Regions from separate parts of the Shinella sp. WSC3-e genome, predicted to be linked through region 2. Evidence: predicted binding sites of a transcription regulator. Region 2 holds the regulator's gene; each other region holds the start of a gene.
The links. The regulator LexA, encoded in region 2, represses DNA repair genes until DNA is damaged. The targets are predictions, from matches to a motif close to TGTTCNNNNTGTGTTCNG.
Positions count from the first base shown of each region.

Region 1: parE (DNA topoisomerase IV subunit B) is a predicted target of LexA. The motif match lies at 2,531-2,548, and genes of this name have one in related genera.
Region 3: AABF56_RS00995 (PA0069 family radical SAM protein) is a predicted target of LexA. The motif match lies at 2,474-2,491, and genes of this name have one in related genera.

Region 1 is NZ_OZ000530.1:1,570,249-1,575,246, forward strand. Features, by position in the region: gene AABF56_RS07950 (caspase family protein) at 1-663, shown strand, start outside; gene AABF56_RS07955 (hypothetical protein) at 689-1,285, shown strand; gene AABF56_RS07960 (alpha/beta hydrolase) at 1,390-2,274, opposite strand; gene parE (DNA topoisomerase IV subunit B) at 2,553-4,610, shown strand; gene AABF56_RS07970 (hypothetical protein) at 4,763-4,998, shown strand, end outside.
Region 2 is NZ_OZ000530.1:1,389,254-1,394,251, reverse strand. Features, by position in the region: gene moaC (cyclic pyranopterin monophosphate synthase MoaC) at 1-63, shown strand, start outside; gene AABF56_RS07095 (molybdopterin molybdotransferase MoeA) at 63-1,286, shown strand; gene lexA (transcriptional repressor LexA) at 1,385-2,104, shown strand; gene AABF56_RS07085 (ComEC/Rec2 family competence protein) at 2,095-4,551, opposite strand; gene AABF56_RS07080 (hypothetical protein) at 4,604-4,810, opposite strand; gene gltA (citrate synthase) at 4,859-4,998, shown strand, end outside.
Region 3 is NZ_OZ000530.1:212,088-217,085, reverse strand. Features, by position in the region: gene AABF56_RS01015 (tetratricopeptide repeat protein) at 1-288, shown strand, start outside; gene AABF56_RS01010 (4-(cytidine 5'-diphospho)-2-C-methyl-D-erythritol kinase) at 295-1,206, shown strand; gene moaB (molybdenum cofactor biosynthesis protein B) at 1,193-1,741, shown strand; gene AABF56_RS01000 (glycosyl transferase) at 1,847-2,377, opposite strand; gene AABF56_RS00995 (PA0069 family radical SAM protein) at 2,549-3,706, shown strand; gene AABF56_RS00990 (ribonuclease HII) at 3,953-4,621, shown strand; gene AABF56_RS00985 (ArsR/SmtB family transcription factor) at 4,699-4,998, shown strand, end outside.

The DNA.
Region 1 (4,998 bases), 180 kb from region 2:
CAGGCGCTCAAGCCGGACCAGGAGCAGCAGCTCGCAGCGCTCGCCGGCGAAGGCGACACCCGCGCCATGATCGGCCTCGGCTACATGGCGCTGACGCCGGACACGCAGAAGTTCCAGCCGGAAAAGGCGTTCGGCCTTTTCAGCAGGGCGGCCGAGGCGGGCGATGCCGAGGCGATGTTCGAGCTGGCGAAACTCCACGAGAAGGGCATCGGCACCGCGCAGAACGTGCCCGAGGCCATCAGGCTCTACCGGCGCGCCGCCGATCTCGGCTTCGCCGATGCCATCAACGATCTCGGCTTCCTCTACTATCAGGGCGCGGACGGGCTGGCGCGCGATCCGAAGAAGGCGGTGGAGCTCTTCATCCGCGCGGCGGACCTGCGCCACCCGCAGGCCATGTTCAACGTCGCGGCGCTGATCGACGACGGGCTGGTGCCGGGCAGGACGCCGGAGGATGCCGCCGCCTATCTCTACAGCGCGCTGCGCTCCGGCGTGAACGACGTGCTGGAGCAGCTCACCACCCGCCCGACCATGTTCAAGCCTGCGACGCGGCGCGCGCTCCAGGCGGAGCTGCAGCGCAACCGGTTCTATGCCGGCGCCATCGACGGGGCCATCGGCGCGGGCACGCAGCGCAGCATGCGCATCGCCTTCGGCCAGACGGAATAGCCGGACGAAACAGGAGGAGGGTTTCATGGTTTCGAGCGGACGACTGCATCCCCTTTACGCCGCGGTGCTCACCGCCGCGCTCGCCGTGACCGGCGTTTCCGACGGCTACGGCCAGTCCACCGACCCTTCGCCCCGGGGATCGAGCAATTCGCAGGCCGAGGGGGCGGCAACGCCCAGCGATTTCATCACCAACGCCATTCTCGCCAATCTCGCCGCCGCGCGGTCCGAATGCGGCAGCTACGACCGGATCTACCGCGTCGACTGTCTGCGCCATCGGCTGCTCGACATCTCCCGCCGCATTCCCGAAGGCCCGGCCTATGGGCAGGCGCGGCAGATCGTCGGCCGCGCGGCGAGCCGGCTGGGCAGCATCCAGTCCGCCAATGCCGACACCCGCGTGCCGAAGCAGCGTTCGCGGCGCAATCCCCGGCTGCGCGAGGCCAAGGTCTATACCGCCATCAAGCGGGAGAAGCTGAACCAGGCGATGCAGCAGGCGAGCCGCGTCATCGAGGAAGCCGCGACGCAACTGCTGCGCGCCGGCGAGAACTCGGAAAAGCGCTCCGCCCACTACCAGAAGATCGCCGCCGCCGTCGGCTCGACCAAGGTCCTGCTGCGCTCGGCCTGAATTTCCGGAGAAATTCCAGCAAAAGTACGCAGCGGTTTTGCGTCCGGAATTGCGGGTCGACAAAAGGACCGGGCATCTCGCGGTTCGGCGAAAGGCGGAAATGCCTATTGCGCAAACAGCCAGTTGAGCGTCTCGCGCCAGTCGGTCATGCGCACGGGGGTGCCGTGGCCGCCGGTCTGGAACAGCACGAAGCGCGCCGGCACGCCGGCCTTGCGCAGGCGCCGGAACACCGCGATCTGGTCGTTCGCGGCATAGACGCTGTCGCTGTCGCCATGGGTGAAGAAGACCGGCAGCTTCGCCCTGAAGGCCGGCGTCCTGCCGTAGTCGCCATCGGCCGCCCCGCCCATCAGCACCATGCCGGCAAGGCTCTTCACCGCCGCCGGATCGCGCGCCACGCGGGCGCAGATAAAGCTGCCCATCGAGGCGCAGGCGAGGATGACCGGCGCCTCCGGCGACAGCGCCTTGGCCGTCAGGATGAGGCCGGAGACCCGCGCCGCACCCTTGTCGTCGAAGGAGGGCACGCTCGGCGCGTAATAGACCCCGCCGTTCTGCGCGGCGAGGTTCTTCAGCCGGTTGAAGTTGCCGCCGAAATTCCAGTCGTTGTTGCCGAGCCGCCGGTCGCCGCCGCGGCCGTGGATGAAGATGACGGTAAAGGCCGCACCCTCCGCCTTGCCGGTCATCGCGACATCGATCGGCCCGGCGGGCGTGGCGATCGTCGCGTTCTTTTGCGCCTTCTTCACCGCCGTCGAGACATAGGCCGCCTTCACCCGGCGCTCCGGCACCTGGTCGCGGCCGTTGATGTCGCGCAGTTCCTGGTAGTCGACGACCCTCAGCGCGCCGTCGTCGCCCGTCTCCACCACCGTGCCGTAGCCGAACAGGTCGTCCTTCCAGGGTTTCAGGCTCAGCGCCGCCGCCTCGCCGGCAAGGGAGCCGGCGAACAAGGCGGCCAAAACCAGCCGGGAAAGGCAATGAACTGTGGACTGACGCATGAACTGTGGCTCCCTGGAGGCAGCGATACTTGCCATCCGCCCGCCCGCAACGCAATCCTCCGCCGGCGGTTGGCGCGGCTTGGCGCATCCTGCAGGCCGGGTGACGCCACCCCGCGGCGCACGCGACGGACGGGACGACACGCCGCCCCGGCATCGCGAAAGCCCGCGGAATCTGGCAGAGTCGCAGGTGATTCGCGCAATGACCTCTTTTGCGCCAGACCCCGGTCCGCCATGGACCGGCGGGAAAGCTGGCAAACGGAACAAAATCTGAACGGCCCATGCAAGACGACAGCAACGACCTCTTCGCCAACATGCCCTCCCAGCCCGCAGCGCCGCCGGTCGAAAAGCCGGTCGCGGCGGCCGCCCCTACCCGCGAGGCACGCCCCGCCCCGCCGAGCGAAGGCACCGGCGGCTATGACGCCTCGGCGATCCGCGTGCTGGAAGGCCTCGAACCGGTCCGCATGCGCCCCGGCATGTATATCGGCGGCACGGACGAGAAGGCGCTGCACCACCTCTTCGCCGAAGTCATCGACAACTCGATGGACGAGGCCGTCGCCGGCCACGCCAATTTCATCGAGGTCAATCTCGACGCCGAGGGCTTTCTGACCGTCACCGACAACGGCCGCGGCATTCCGGTGGAAAACCATCCGCAGATGCCGGGAAAATCCACGCTGGAGGTCATCCTCACCGTGCTGCATGCCGGCGGCAAGTTCGACGGCAAGGCCTACGAGACCTCGGGCGGCCTGCACGGCGTCGGCGTCTCCGTCGTCAACGCCCTCTCCGACCTTCTCGAAGTGGAGGTGGCGCGCAACAAGAAGCTCTACCGCCAGCGCTTTTCCCGCGGCAAGCCGCTCGGCCCGCTCGAAGAGCTCGGCGACGTGCACAACCGGCGCGGCACGAAGGTGCGCTTCCATCCGGACCCGGAGATTTTCGGCGCGCACGCGCATTTCGATCCGGGACGCGTCTTCCGCATGGCCCGCTCGAAGGCCTATCTCTTCGGCGGCGTCGAGATCCGCTGGAGCTGCGACCCCGCGCTGCTGCCGGAAGGCTCCGAAACGCCGGAAAAGGCCGTCTTCCACTTCCCGGGCGGCCTCAAGGACTACCTCCAGGCGACGCTCGGCAAGGAGCACACCGTCACCCGCGAGATCTTCGCCGGCAAGAGCGAGAAATCCGGCGGCCACGGCTCGCTGGAATGGGCCGTCACCTGGTACGGCGGCGATTCGCTGATCCACTCCTACTGCAACACCATCCCGACGGCCGACGGCGGCACGCACGAGGCTGGCCTGCGCATCGCGCTGACCAAGGGCCTGAAGAACTATGCCGAGCTGACGCAGAACAAGCGCGCCGCCGCCATCACCACCGACGACGTGATGATCTCGGCCGTCGGCATGCTCTCCGTCTTCATCCGCGAGCCGGAATTCGTCGGCCAGACGAAGGACAAGCTCGCCACCGTCGAGGCCCAGCGCATCGTCGAGAACGCGCTGCGCGACCCGTTCGACCATTATCTCGCCGACAATCCGGGGGAAGCCGCCAAGCTGCTCGACTGGGTGATCGAGCGCGCCGAGGAGCGCCTGCGCCGCCGCAAGGAAAAGGAAGTCAGCCGCAAGACCGCCGTGCGCAAGCTGCGCCTGCCCGGCAAGCTCGCCGACTGCGCGCAGAATTCCGCCGAGGGCGCCGAGCTCTTCATCGTCGAGGGCGATTCGGCCGGCGGCTCGGCCAAGCAGGCGCGCAACCGCGCCAACCAGGCCATCCTGCCGCTCCGCGGAAAGATCCTCAACGTCGCCAGCGCCGGCCGGGAAAAGCTCGGCGCCAACCAGCAGATCTCCGATCTCGTGCAGGCGCTCGGCTGCGGCACGCGCTCGAAATACCGCGAGGACGACCTGCGCTACGAGCGCGTCATCGTCATGACCGATGCCGACGTCGACGGTGCCCACATCGCCTCGCTCCTCATCACCTTCTTCTACCAGGAGATGCCCGACCTCATCCGCGGCGGCCATCTCTATCTCGCCGTGCCGCCGCTCTACCGCATCAGCCAGGGCGGCAAGACGCTCTATGCGCGCGACGACCCGCACCGCGAGGAGCTGATGCGCACCGAGTTCAACGGCCGCGGCAAGGTGGAGATCGGCCGCTTCAAGGGCCTCGGCGAGATGCTGCCGGCGCAGCTCAAGGAAACCACGATGGATCCGAAGAAGCGCACGCTCCTGAAGGTCGCGATCGACGACGTCGACTTCGAGGGCACGCGCACGGCGGTCGACGACCTGATGGGCACCAAGCCGGAAGCCCGCTTCCGCTTCATCCAGGAGCGCGCCGTCTTCGCCGACAACCTTGATATCTGAGGTCTTCCCGCCTTATTTTCGTGGCAATCCCGGCCTCTAACCGGCGCAAGGTATTCCCCCGTCATCCCGCCCTCCGGGTCCCTTCTCCCCGGTGGGGAGAAGATGGCGGCAGGCGGATGAGGGGCATTTTCCAAACGGCGGAAAGGACGGCCATGAAAGCTGCGCTCATCGTCATGACGATCATGGGCTGCGACGACAGCGCAACCCAGTGCCACTATATCGATACGGTCGGCAGGAGCTGGCAGACCGTCGCGCTGTGCGATGCACAGGCCGAGACCTACATCAACCGCCATCAGGACAAGAACTACCCGGTCATCGTGGCGGTCTGCGAGAGCGCCGGCGACCGCATCACCGCCGACATCGCCAAGCCGACCCCCGAGGAGATGCC
Region 2 (4,998 bases):
ATCCGCCTCGTCGAAAAATCCGGCGGACGCTCCGGCGACTACCGGCGCGGAGACGCCGGCTGATGTCCCTCCTCAGCGTCGCGGACGCCCTCGACCGCCTGCTTTCCGCCGCCCGGCCGACGCGGCGGACGGAGACGGTTGGGCTGCACGAGGCCGACGGCCGCGTGCTCGCCGAAGACATCGCCGCACGGCTGACGCAGCCGCCCTTCGACAATTCCGCCATGGACGGCTATGCGGTGCGCCATGCGGACATCGCCGTGCTCGGCTCCGTCCTGTCGGTCGTCGGCCTCTCCTCGGCCGGCCATGCCTTCGAGGGCATCGCGGCGCCCGGCGAGGCGGTGCGCATCTTCACCGGCGCCCCGCTGCCGGCCTTCGCCGATACCGTTCTGCTGCAGGAAGATGCCGCGGTGCTGGAAGACGGCCGCATCCGCACCACCTTCCTCACCCCGAAGGGCCGCCACATCCGTCCCCGCGGCCAGGATTTCTCCGAGGGCGAGGTCGTCCTGAAGGCCGGCGACGTGCTCGATGCCGGCCGGCTGACCGTGGCGGCGGCGATGAACCACCCCGTCTTGCCGGTCTATGCCCGCCCCCGCATCGCCCTGCTCGCCACCGGCGACGAGCTCGTGCCGCCCGGCACGCCGCCCGGCGCCAGCCAGATCATCGCCTCCAACACCTACGGCGTCGCCGCCCTCGCCCGGGAGGCCGGCGCGGAGGTGATCGACCTCGGCATCGTTCGCGACGACAGGCAGGCGCTGCTGGAGGCCGTTCGCCACGCGCTGACGCAGGATATCGACGTGCTCGTCACGCTCGGCGGCGCCTCCGTCGGGGATTTCGACCTCGTGCAGCCCGTGCTCGGCGAGGCGGGCATGGAACTCGATTTCTGGCGCATCGCCATGCGCCCGGGAAAACCCCTGATGGTCGGCCGCCTCGGCGCGGTCCAGGTGGTGGGCCTGCCCGGCAATCCCGTTTCGAGCCTCGTCTGCTCGCATCTCTTCCTCGCTCCCCTCGTGCGCCGTCTCGCCCGCCTGCCGGCGAAAGACCGGCAACATCCGGCCGTCGCCGCCGTGCCGCTCAAGGAGAACGACCACCGGCAGGACTATGTCCGCGCGCGCATCGCCCGCGGCCCCGCCGGCGAACTGCTCGTCACGCCCCTCGACAAGCAGGATTCCTCGATGATGAAGGCGTTCGCCGTCTCCGAAGGCCTGCTCGTCCGCCCGCCCCACGCCCCGGCGGCCCCGGCGGGCACGCCCTGCACGGTTCTTCTGCTGCGCGAACCTGCCGCCTGAACAGTACTATTATTGTTTCAGCAACCCCTTGCGGAACACATATGGAACAGATAGTGTCTGTTCTGGATTTGTTTCACACGATTCTCGGTGGAGGGGCCATGCTCACGCGCAAACAACAGGAACTTCTCCTGTTCATTCATGAACGGATGAAGGAGTCCGGCATTCCCCCCTCCTTCGACGAGATGAAGGATGCGCTGGATCTCGCCTCCAAGTCCGGCATCCACCGCCTCATCACGGCGCTGGAGGAGCGCGGCTTCATCCGGCGCCTGCCCAACCGGGCCCGCGCGCTGGAGGTGATCAAGCTTCCCGAGGCCTATACCCAGAGCCTGCAGCCGCGCCGCGGCTTTTCGCCGGCGGTCATCGAGGGCAGCCGCGGCAAGCAGGCCCCGGCCGCCGCCCCGCCGCAGCGCACGCCGATCGCGGAGATCCCGTCTTCCGTCTCCGTACCGGTCATGGGCCGCATCGCCGCCGGCGTGCCGATCTCCGCCATCCAGAACAACACGCATGACATCACCGTGCCGGCCGAGATGATCGGCAACGGTGAGCACTATGCGCTGGAGGTCAAGGGCGACTCGATGATCGAGGCCGGCATTCTCGACGGCGACACGGTCATCATCCGCAATGCCAGCAGCGCCAATCCCGGTGAAATCATCGTGGCGCTTGTCGACGACGAGGAGGCGACCTTGAAGCGCTTCCGCCGCAAGGGCGCGTCCATCGCGCTCGAAGCGGCAAACCCAGCCTACGAGACCCGCATCTTCGGGCCGGACCGCGTGAAGATCCAGGGCAAGCTGGTCGGCCTCATCCGCCGCTACAACTGATCCTTCGGAAGATCGAAGGTGCCGGTGCGCCAGTCATAGGTGCGATGGCGGGACCACGGCCGGGCTAAGCTTTCGACGGCCGGCGTGATGTCGGCCCCGGAGAGAGCGCCGGATGCGCCTTCAGGATCCGGCCGGATCTCGAGGGCGCCGGTTCGCCTCAGATGACGCGCCGTCACCAGGCGGGCGCCCGAACGGCAGACCTCCAGCCGGAGGGCAAAGGGAACGACGACGAGATCGGCGGCGTCGCAGGCCGTGCCCAGGAAGGCGACGTCGTCCAGGGTGACGATCCGCCAGCCGCTCGGCGAGACGGCGGCGCAGAATGCCTTTGCCTCGCAAACGAAATTGTCGCCCTCTCTCGCCGCCGTGAAAGCCGCGGCCATGGCGTCCCTCGCCTTTTGCCGGTCGGCCTTGCGCCGGGGCCGTTTCCGGTCTCCGGTTGCACCGGAGGGCTCGCCCGCGTCCTCGATAGTCAATCCCGCGCTCCGGCGGATGTCCGGTTTTGCAAGATCGCCGAGCCGGAGGGCGCGCCGCCACTGCGCATAGATGAAGTCCGGCGGCCGCGCACGGTTCGTCGCGACGGTTTCGCCATGAAGGATGGCGACGAGGCGGCCGTCCTCCGACACCAGCGCCTCCGGCGCATCGCGTCCGGCCGGCCAGCAGGCGATGGCGAGGCCGAGGCCGACAAGCAACGTTCCCGCATGGCGCAGCCGCGTGCGCAGGATGCAGACAAGGCCGCCGCCGAGGCCGACCAGAAGGAAGGCGGCGGGCGCAATGCGGCCGGTGACGATCTCGCCCTTCCAGTTCGCGACCCATGTCGAAAGGGCGATCATCCACTCGATGCCCTTGCCCATGATCGCGAAGGGCACCGCATCGAGGCCAAGGGGCATCAAGAGCACGGCGACGAGACCGAAGGGCATGACGACGGCGCTGATGACGGGCATGGCGAGCAGGTTGCCGGCCAGCCCGTAGGCCGGGATGCGGTGGAAGTGGCCGATGGAATAGATCAGGGTCGAGAACCCGCCGATCAGCGAGGACAGCATGAGCCCGCCGAAGAAGCGGCCGAGCGCGCCGCCGAAGAGTTTCAGGCGCCCTCCCCCGTCCTCCCGCCGGACGGGGCGTTCGCGCCAGGCCGCATAGCCGGCGACGAGCCCGAGCGTCGCCGCATAGGACATCTGGAAGCCGGGATTGGTGACGGCGGACGGCGTCGCGACCAGGATGAGGATCGCCGAAAGTGCCACGTTGCGCAGGCTGATCGCGGACCGGCCGAACAGCACCGCGACGAGCATGACGCAGATCATGATCCAGGAACGCACGGCGGAGATCGCGCCGCCCGAGACGAGGATGTAGAGCGTCACCATGACGAGCGCCCCGGCGGCGGCGATCTTCTTGGCGGGATAACGCTCGGAGAAGCCCGGGATCAACGCCATCACGACGCGCGCGCCGACGAGGAAGGTGCCGGCGGCAAGCACCATGTTGAGCCCGGAAATGGCGAGCACATGGGCAAGCCCCGCCTGCCGCAGCGCCTCCACCGTCTCCACGCCGATCGCCCGCTGTTCGGCCGTCACCAGTGCCGCGGCGATCGCCCCGGCATCGCCCCCGATGCGGCCGCGGATGTGCTCGGTGAGGTTGTTGCGCCATGTGGCGATCTCCTGCCGGATCCGGTCGGCAAGCCCCGGATCGGCCACCGCGGCCGTGCCCGGCGCGCGGTAGAAATAGCCGACCGCCCCGGTGCCGGCGAAATACGCGTCGAAGGCGAAGTCGTTGAGACCCGAAAGCGCCGGGCCGGAGGGCGGGCCGAGCCGGGCGCGCCCGGTTATGCCGCCGCCGATCGGGATCGGCGCGTGCCGGCTGCGGGCCAGCAGCGTCACCACGGCGGGTTGCCGCTTCAGCACGGGATCGCGCGTCGCATCGAGCGCGATGCGATAACGGATCGCACCGCGTTCATCGCTTTCGCGCGAGAGCACGCGGCCATGGATCTCGGTGGTAACCGGCGCGTCAAGGATGACCGTGCCGAGCCGGGCGCTTTCAAGCGCGGCCAGCAGCATGCCGGCGGGAACCAGAAACGCCGCGGCGGCCACAAGCGCGACCCAGTCTTCCCGGTGGCGCAGGCGCCAGGCCGGCCAGAAGGCGAGTGAGGCGGAGAGGAGTATGGCAAGAAGCGGCGGATCGGAGGCGACGGCAAACCAGAAAGCGGCCCCGGCGCCGAGAAAGACCGGAACGAAGAGGAAGAAGTGGCCGTGGGCGCGCTCCTCCGCAAGGGCTGCCGCGCCCGCCTGCCGCGCGGCAGCCGCGCCCCGGAGACGCATTGCCGCGTGCCGCATGCCGGAAAACACGGACCCGTTGCGCGGCCCGTAAACCGGGGTCGGCAGGCGGGCGCCATCAGGCACCGCCCGCCAGGCATCGGCCTCGGGCACTTCCCGCCGTTCTTTGACGTCGGCTTTCTCCATGATCGCGGCCCCGCCCGTCCGGACCTCATCATGCAATCGAACGGAAGAATATTCAATCAGCAGTAGCCGCCGCAGATGCTAAGCCAAACAGAAAGGATGCCACCTCCGCATTTAATGAAACACGCGCAAAAGTTGCTTGAAACTTGTTGGAAAGGGTAGATATTGCGTTGCCGGAAAGCCTGTTTTCGCAATGCACAATTTGCCTTTGGTCTCGCTTGGCATGCAAACGCAAATGGGCTAGCAAAACGAGCATGTTCATGGTTCCGGCACAACCTCGTGCCGCCATTGGAAACAACGGAGGATCGTTATGACAGGAACAAGCGCGGGTGTGTCGATCGGTGACAAGACAGTCGAATTGCCGACCCGGTCCGGTACGATCGGCCCCGATGTGATCGACATCGGCACGCTGTACAAGAATACAGGCGCCTTCACCTACGACCCCGGCTT
Region 3 (4,998 bases), 1.2 Mb from region 2:
GTGGCGGAACTGGAGCGGGCGGCGGAGCTGAAGGCGGGCGACCCGACGATCAACGACCATCTCGGGGATGCCTACTGGCGCGTCGGCCGCAAGCTGGAAGCCACCTTCCAGTGGAACCGCGCGCTCGGCCTGAAGCCGGAAGAGGCGGAAATCCCGAAGATCAAGCTGAAGATCGAAAACGGCCTGCCGGAACTGGAGAAGACCGAGCCGGCCTCCGCGGAAGCCAAGGACGAAAAGCCGGTGCAGAACCCCTCGCCCGAGGGCACGGCGGCCGACCGCAAGTCCTGACGCCGCATGGCTGACGCCGACGCCCTGTCGGGGTTCGCGGTCGTCGAGCCGGCCCCGGCCAAGATCAACCTCGCGCTCGCCGTCACCGGCCGGCGCGAGGATGGTTACCACCTCCTCGACAGCCTCGTGACCTTCACCGCCTTCGGCGACCGCATCGGCCTTGCGCCGGCGGCCGAGGACCGCTTCACCCTCACCGGCCGCTTCTGCGGAGCGCTTTCGGCCGAGGCCGACAACCTCGTCACCCGCGCGCGCGACCGGCTGCGCGCGGCGCTCGCCCCGACCGGGCAGGCGGCCCCGCCCGTGCACATCCATCTCGAAAAGAACCTGCCCGTCGCCTCCGGCATCGGCGGCGGCTCGGCGGATGCCGCCGCGACGCTGCGCGGCCTCATCTCGCTGTGGCGCGCGGAGCTGCCCGCCGACGGGCTGGATGCGCTTGCCCTCGGCCTCGGCGCCGACGTGCCGATGTGCCTTGCCAGCCGCCCGCTGCGCGCGCGCGGCGTCGGCGAGGCGATCACCCCCGTCGCCCTGCCGGCCCTTCCCATCGTGCTGGCCAATCCGCTCGTCGGCGTTTCGACGCCGGCCGTCTTCCAGGCGCTTGCCTCCCGGCACAACCCGCCGCTCGCCCTTGCGGGCGCCGCCGGCTGGGCGGAAGCGCTTGCGCGCCTGCGCAACGACCTGGAGCCCCCTGCCCGCCGGCTCTGCCCCGAGATCGCCGCGATCTCCGAAAGCCTTGCGGCCACCGGCGCCGGCCTCGTGCGCATGTCCGGTTCCGGCGCGACCTGCTTTGCGCTATACGATACGGACGCGGCTGCCGAGACCGCGGCGGCGGCGCTCTCCCGCCGGCATCCGCACTGGTTTTTCACCGCCACGCGCACGCTGGAAGCGCAAGGCAAAGGAGCCGACGATGGCGCATATTGACGAGACGAGGCCCTTCATCCCGGTCGGCATCGCCGTGCTCACCGTCTCCGACACGCGCACCCTCGACACCGACCGGTCCGGCGATACGCTGGTCGCGCGCATCAGGGAGGCCGGGCACCGCCTTGCCGACCGCGCCATCGTGACGGACGACGTGGCCGCGATCCGCGCCAGGGTGGAAACCTGGACGCGCGACGACGCGGTGGACGTGGTCATCACCACGGGCGGCACGGGATTTACCGGCCGCGACGTGACGCCGGAGGCGCTGGAGCCGCTGTTCGAAAAGCGCATGGACGGCTTTTCCGAGGTCTTCCATCGCATCTCCTACGACAAGATCGGCACCTCGACGATCCAGTCGCGCGCGACCGGCGGCGTCCTCAACGCCACCTTCATCTTCGCGCTGCCGGGTTCGCCCGGCGCCTGCAAGGACGCCTGGGACGGCATCCTGAAGGCGCAGCTCGACTATCGCCACATGCCCTGCAACTTCGTGGAAATCATGCCGCGGCTCGACGAGCACCTGAAGCGCACCGCCGGCTGACCCGCTCCCTTCCGGGGGAGTGGCGCGACATCGATGCCGACGCCGATTTCGCAATCGAGCTATCCGTCACCGACGGCGTGTTCCGCAACGATGTCCCGTCCTGGCTCAATCGATCCCCGCCCGCATGGCCTTCACGGCCCAGGCGGGCACCAGCTCCACGGCCAGCCGGCGCACGCCGGCGCCCGTCGCGATGTCGGCGAGCGTCATGCCGGTGCGCACCGCGGCCGAGGCCTGGCGCTTGCTGACGAGGTAGCCCTGCTCCAGCGGCACGCGACGGCGCGCAAGGCGCTGGAAGAACGGCCGGCGATGGCTGCGCGAGCCGAGGAACCGTGCGGGGTTGCGGTTGACCGACACATGGTCGACGACGGCATCCACCCAGCCCGACAGCGGCCGGGCGCCCGGCTCCAGCAGCAGCAGCCAGTCGCCGCGGGCCGAACGCACCACGTCCTTCATGTCCCAGCTCGTCAGGAAGCGGCAACCGGCGGCGTCCGCCACCTTGGAGGAACCGTCGCGCGAGCCGTGGTCGAGCACGATCACGTCGCGCACGATGCCCTCGACGGCGCCGGAAACCAGCGCCGACAATGTCTGCGCAAGCTCGGCCTCATTGTCCCGGCATTCCATGATGATGGTCAGCATGTCCTCCCATACCGCATTGCAGCATCGATTTCCACCGCGGGAACCCGCGAAGTTTCCCGCATGGTTAGGCGGCATGGTTAGCGGCGCCCCGAAATTTGTTCTTGCATTGTTCTCATTTGCGCGATAGGAATATAATCATTGAATCGGGGCCTGCCCCCGGCGGAGACACTCATGAACGATCTGGCCAGCCTGAGGCAGGGCGCGCTTGCGCCCGGCCACGCGAAAGACATTGCCGAAGCGCTGATGGCCGAGACGGGCATGCGCGTCGACAGCGAGCGCCGGCGCGGCCGGGGCGCGGGCCTCAACTTCACCGGCCGCTTCGAGCCGGTGACGCGCGAGACGGTCGATGACGGCTGGCAGACGCTGGAGGAACTGCCGCCCTTCAGAACCGAGGTGCAGGTGGAAAAGCCGCGCACCATCATCACGCGCAACGAATCGCCCGACATTCCCTTCGACCGCTCGATCAATCCCTATCGCGGCTGCGAGCACGGCTGCATCTACTGCTTCGCCCGGCCGACCCATGCCTTCATGGGCCTGTCCGCCGGCCTCGATTTCGAGGCACGGCTGTTTGCCAAGCCGGACGCGCCGAAGCTGCTGGAACGCGAGCTCTCCAAGCCCGGCTACAAGCCGCGCGTCATCGCGATCGGCACCAATACCGATCCGTACCAGCCGATCGAGAAGGAATGGCGCATCATGCGGCAGATCCTCGAGGTGCTGGACGCGGCAAACCATCCGGTCTCGATCGTCACCAAGTCGGCGCTCGTGCTGCGCGACATCGACATCCTTGCGCGCATGGCGGCGCGGGGCCTCGCCTGGGTCGGGCTTTCCGTCACCACGCTCGACCGCAAGCTCGCCCGCACCATGGAGCCGCGCGCCGCGACCCCGCCGCGCCGGCTGGAGGCCATCCGCACGCTCTCGCAGGCCGGCATTCCCGTCGCCATCATGATGGCGCCGATCATTCCCGGCCTCAACGACCACGAGATCGAGCGCGTGCTCGATTCGGGCAAGGCCGCCGGCGCGCTGGAGGCGAGCTATGTGCTGCTCCGCCTGCCGCTGGAGGTGAGCCCCCTCTTCCGCGACTGGCTGCTGCGCCACTACCCGGACCGCTACCGCCATGTCATGTCGCTGGTGCGCTCCATGCGCGGCGGCAAGGATTACGACGCCGAATTCGGCAAGCGCATGAAGGGCGCAGGTCCCTATGCCTGGCAGATCGCCCGCCGCTTCGAGATGGCGGCCAAGCGGCTGGAGCTGACCCGCACCCGCCGCAGCCTTGCCTGCGACCAATTCGTGCCGCCCTCGGGCAGCGGCGTGCAACTTTCGCTGCTGTAAGGCGGGAGGGGCCTCGCGCCTCGCCCGGCCGATTTGTCAGGGGAAAGCGGATCCGGCTTTCCCGAAAGGACTGACGGCACCGGGAAATCCAGCGCATCCTGTTCGGTCCGAACCGGAGAGCTGCGAAAACGAAACCCCGCCGGGCGCCCGCGCCCGGCCTCTTCTTCCGGTCTGCCTTTCCCCGGGGCATACCGGCGCTCCTCCGGCGTCCGCCTCCTGCCGGAGGGCTTGCAGGGAATCGGATGGATGTGCGAGGTTCGCCGCATGTCCCGTACCGCATCCTCCGATTCCCGCCTTCTTTTCGACCTGCCCGAGGGGCCGGATTTCCAGATGGAAGCCGCGGCCCTGAAGCGTGGCATCTGGCCGGTGGCCGGCACGGACGAGGCCGGGCGCGGCCCCCTGGCAGGTCCGGTCGTCGCCGCCGCCGTGGTGCTCGACCCGGACAACATCCCCGGCGGCCTCAACGATTCCAAGCAGCTCAATGCCGCCAGGCGCGAGGCGCTGTTCACCCTGATCCTGCAGTCGGCCTTCGTCTCCGTCGCCTCCAGCTCGTCGCGCCGCATCGATGCCATCGACATCCGCAAGGCGAGCCTCGATGCCATGCGCCGCGCCGTCGCGGGCCTGGAGATCGCACCGAAACTCGTGCTGGCCGATGGCCGCGACGTGCCGCCCGGCCTTGCCTGCGAGGGCCGCGCCGTCGTCAAGGGCGATGCCCGCTCGCTCTCCATCGCCGCCGCCTCCATCGTCGCCAAGGTGATGCGCGACCGCATGATGGCCCGCGCCGAGGACACCTATCCCGGCTACGGATTCGCCATCCATGCCGGCTACGCCACCGAAGTGCACCGCAGGGCCATCACGGATATCGGCCCCTGCCGGCTGCACCGCATGAGCTTCCGCCCGCTCCGGCAGGACTGAGCCCGGGGGGACGGCTCCCGCCTGCCTGCACGACCGGGTCCTTGCAAATCAGATAAGTGTATGCTTATCTCATTCCCATGATCGAGAACGAGATATTCAAGGCGCTTGCCGATCCCACGCGCCGCGCGATCTTCGAGAAGCTGGCGGACGGCGCGATGAATGCCAGCGCGCTGCGCGAGGGCATGGAGATCAGCCAGCCCGCCATGTCCCAGCATCTGGCGGTGCTGCGCCAGGCGCGGCTGGTGCGCGAGGAGCGGCAGGGACGGTTCATCAATTACAAGGTCGACCCGGACGGGCTGGCGCGCATTGCCGGATGGCTCGCGAAATATCGGGCCTACTGGCCGGCGCGGATCGACGCCCTGAAGGATTTGCTGAAG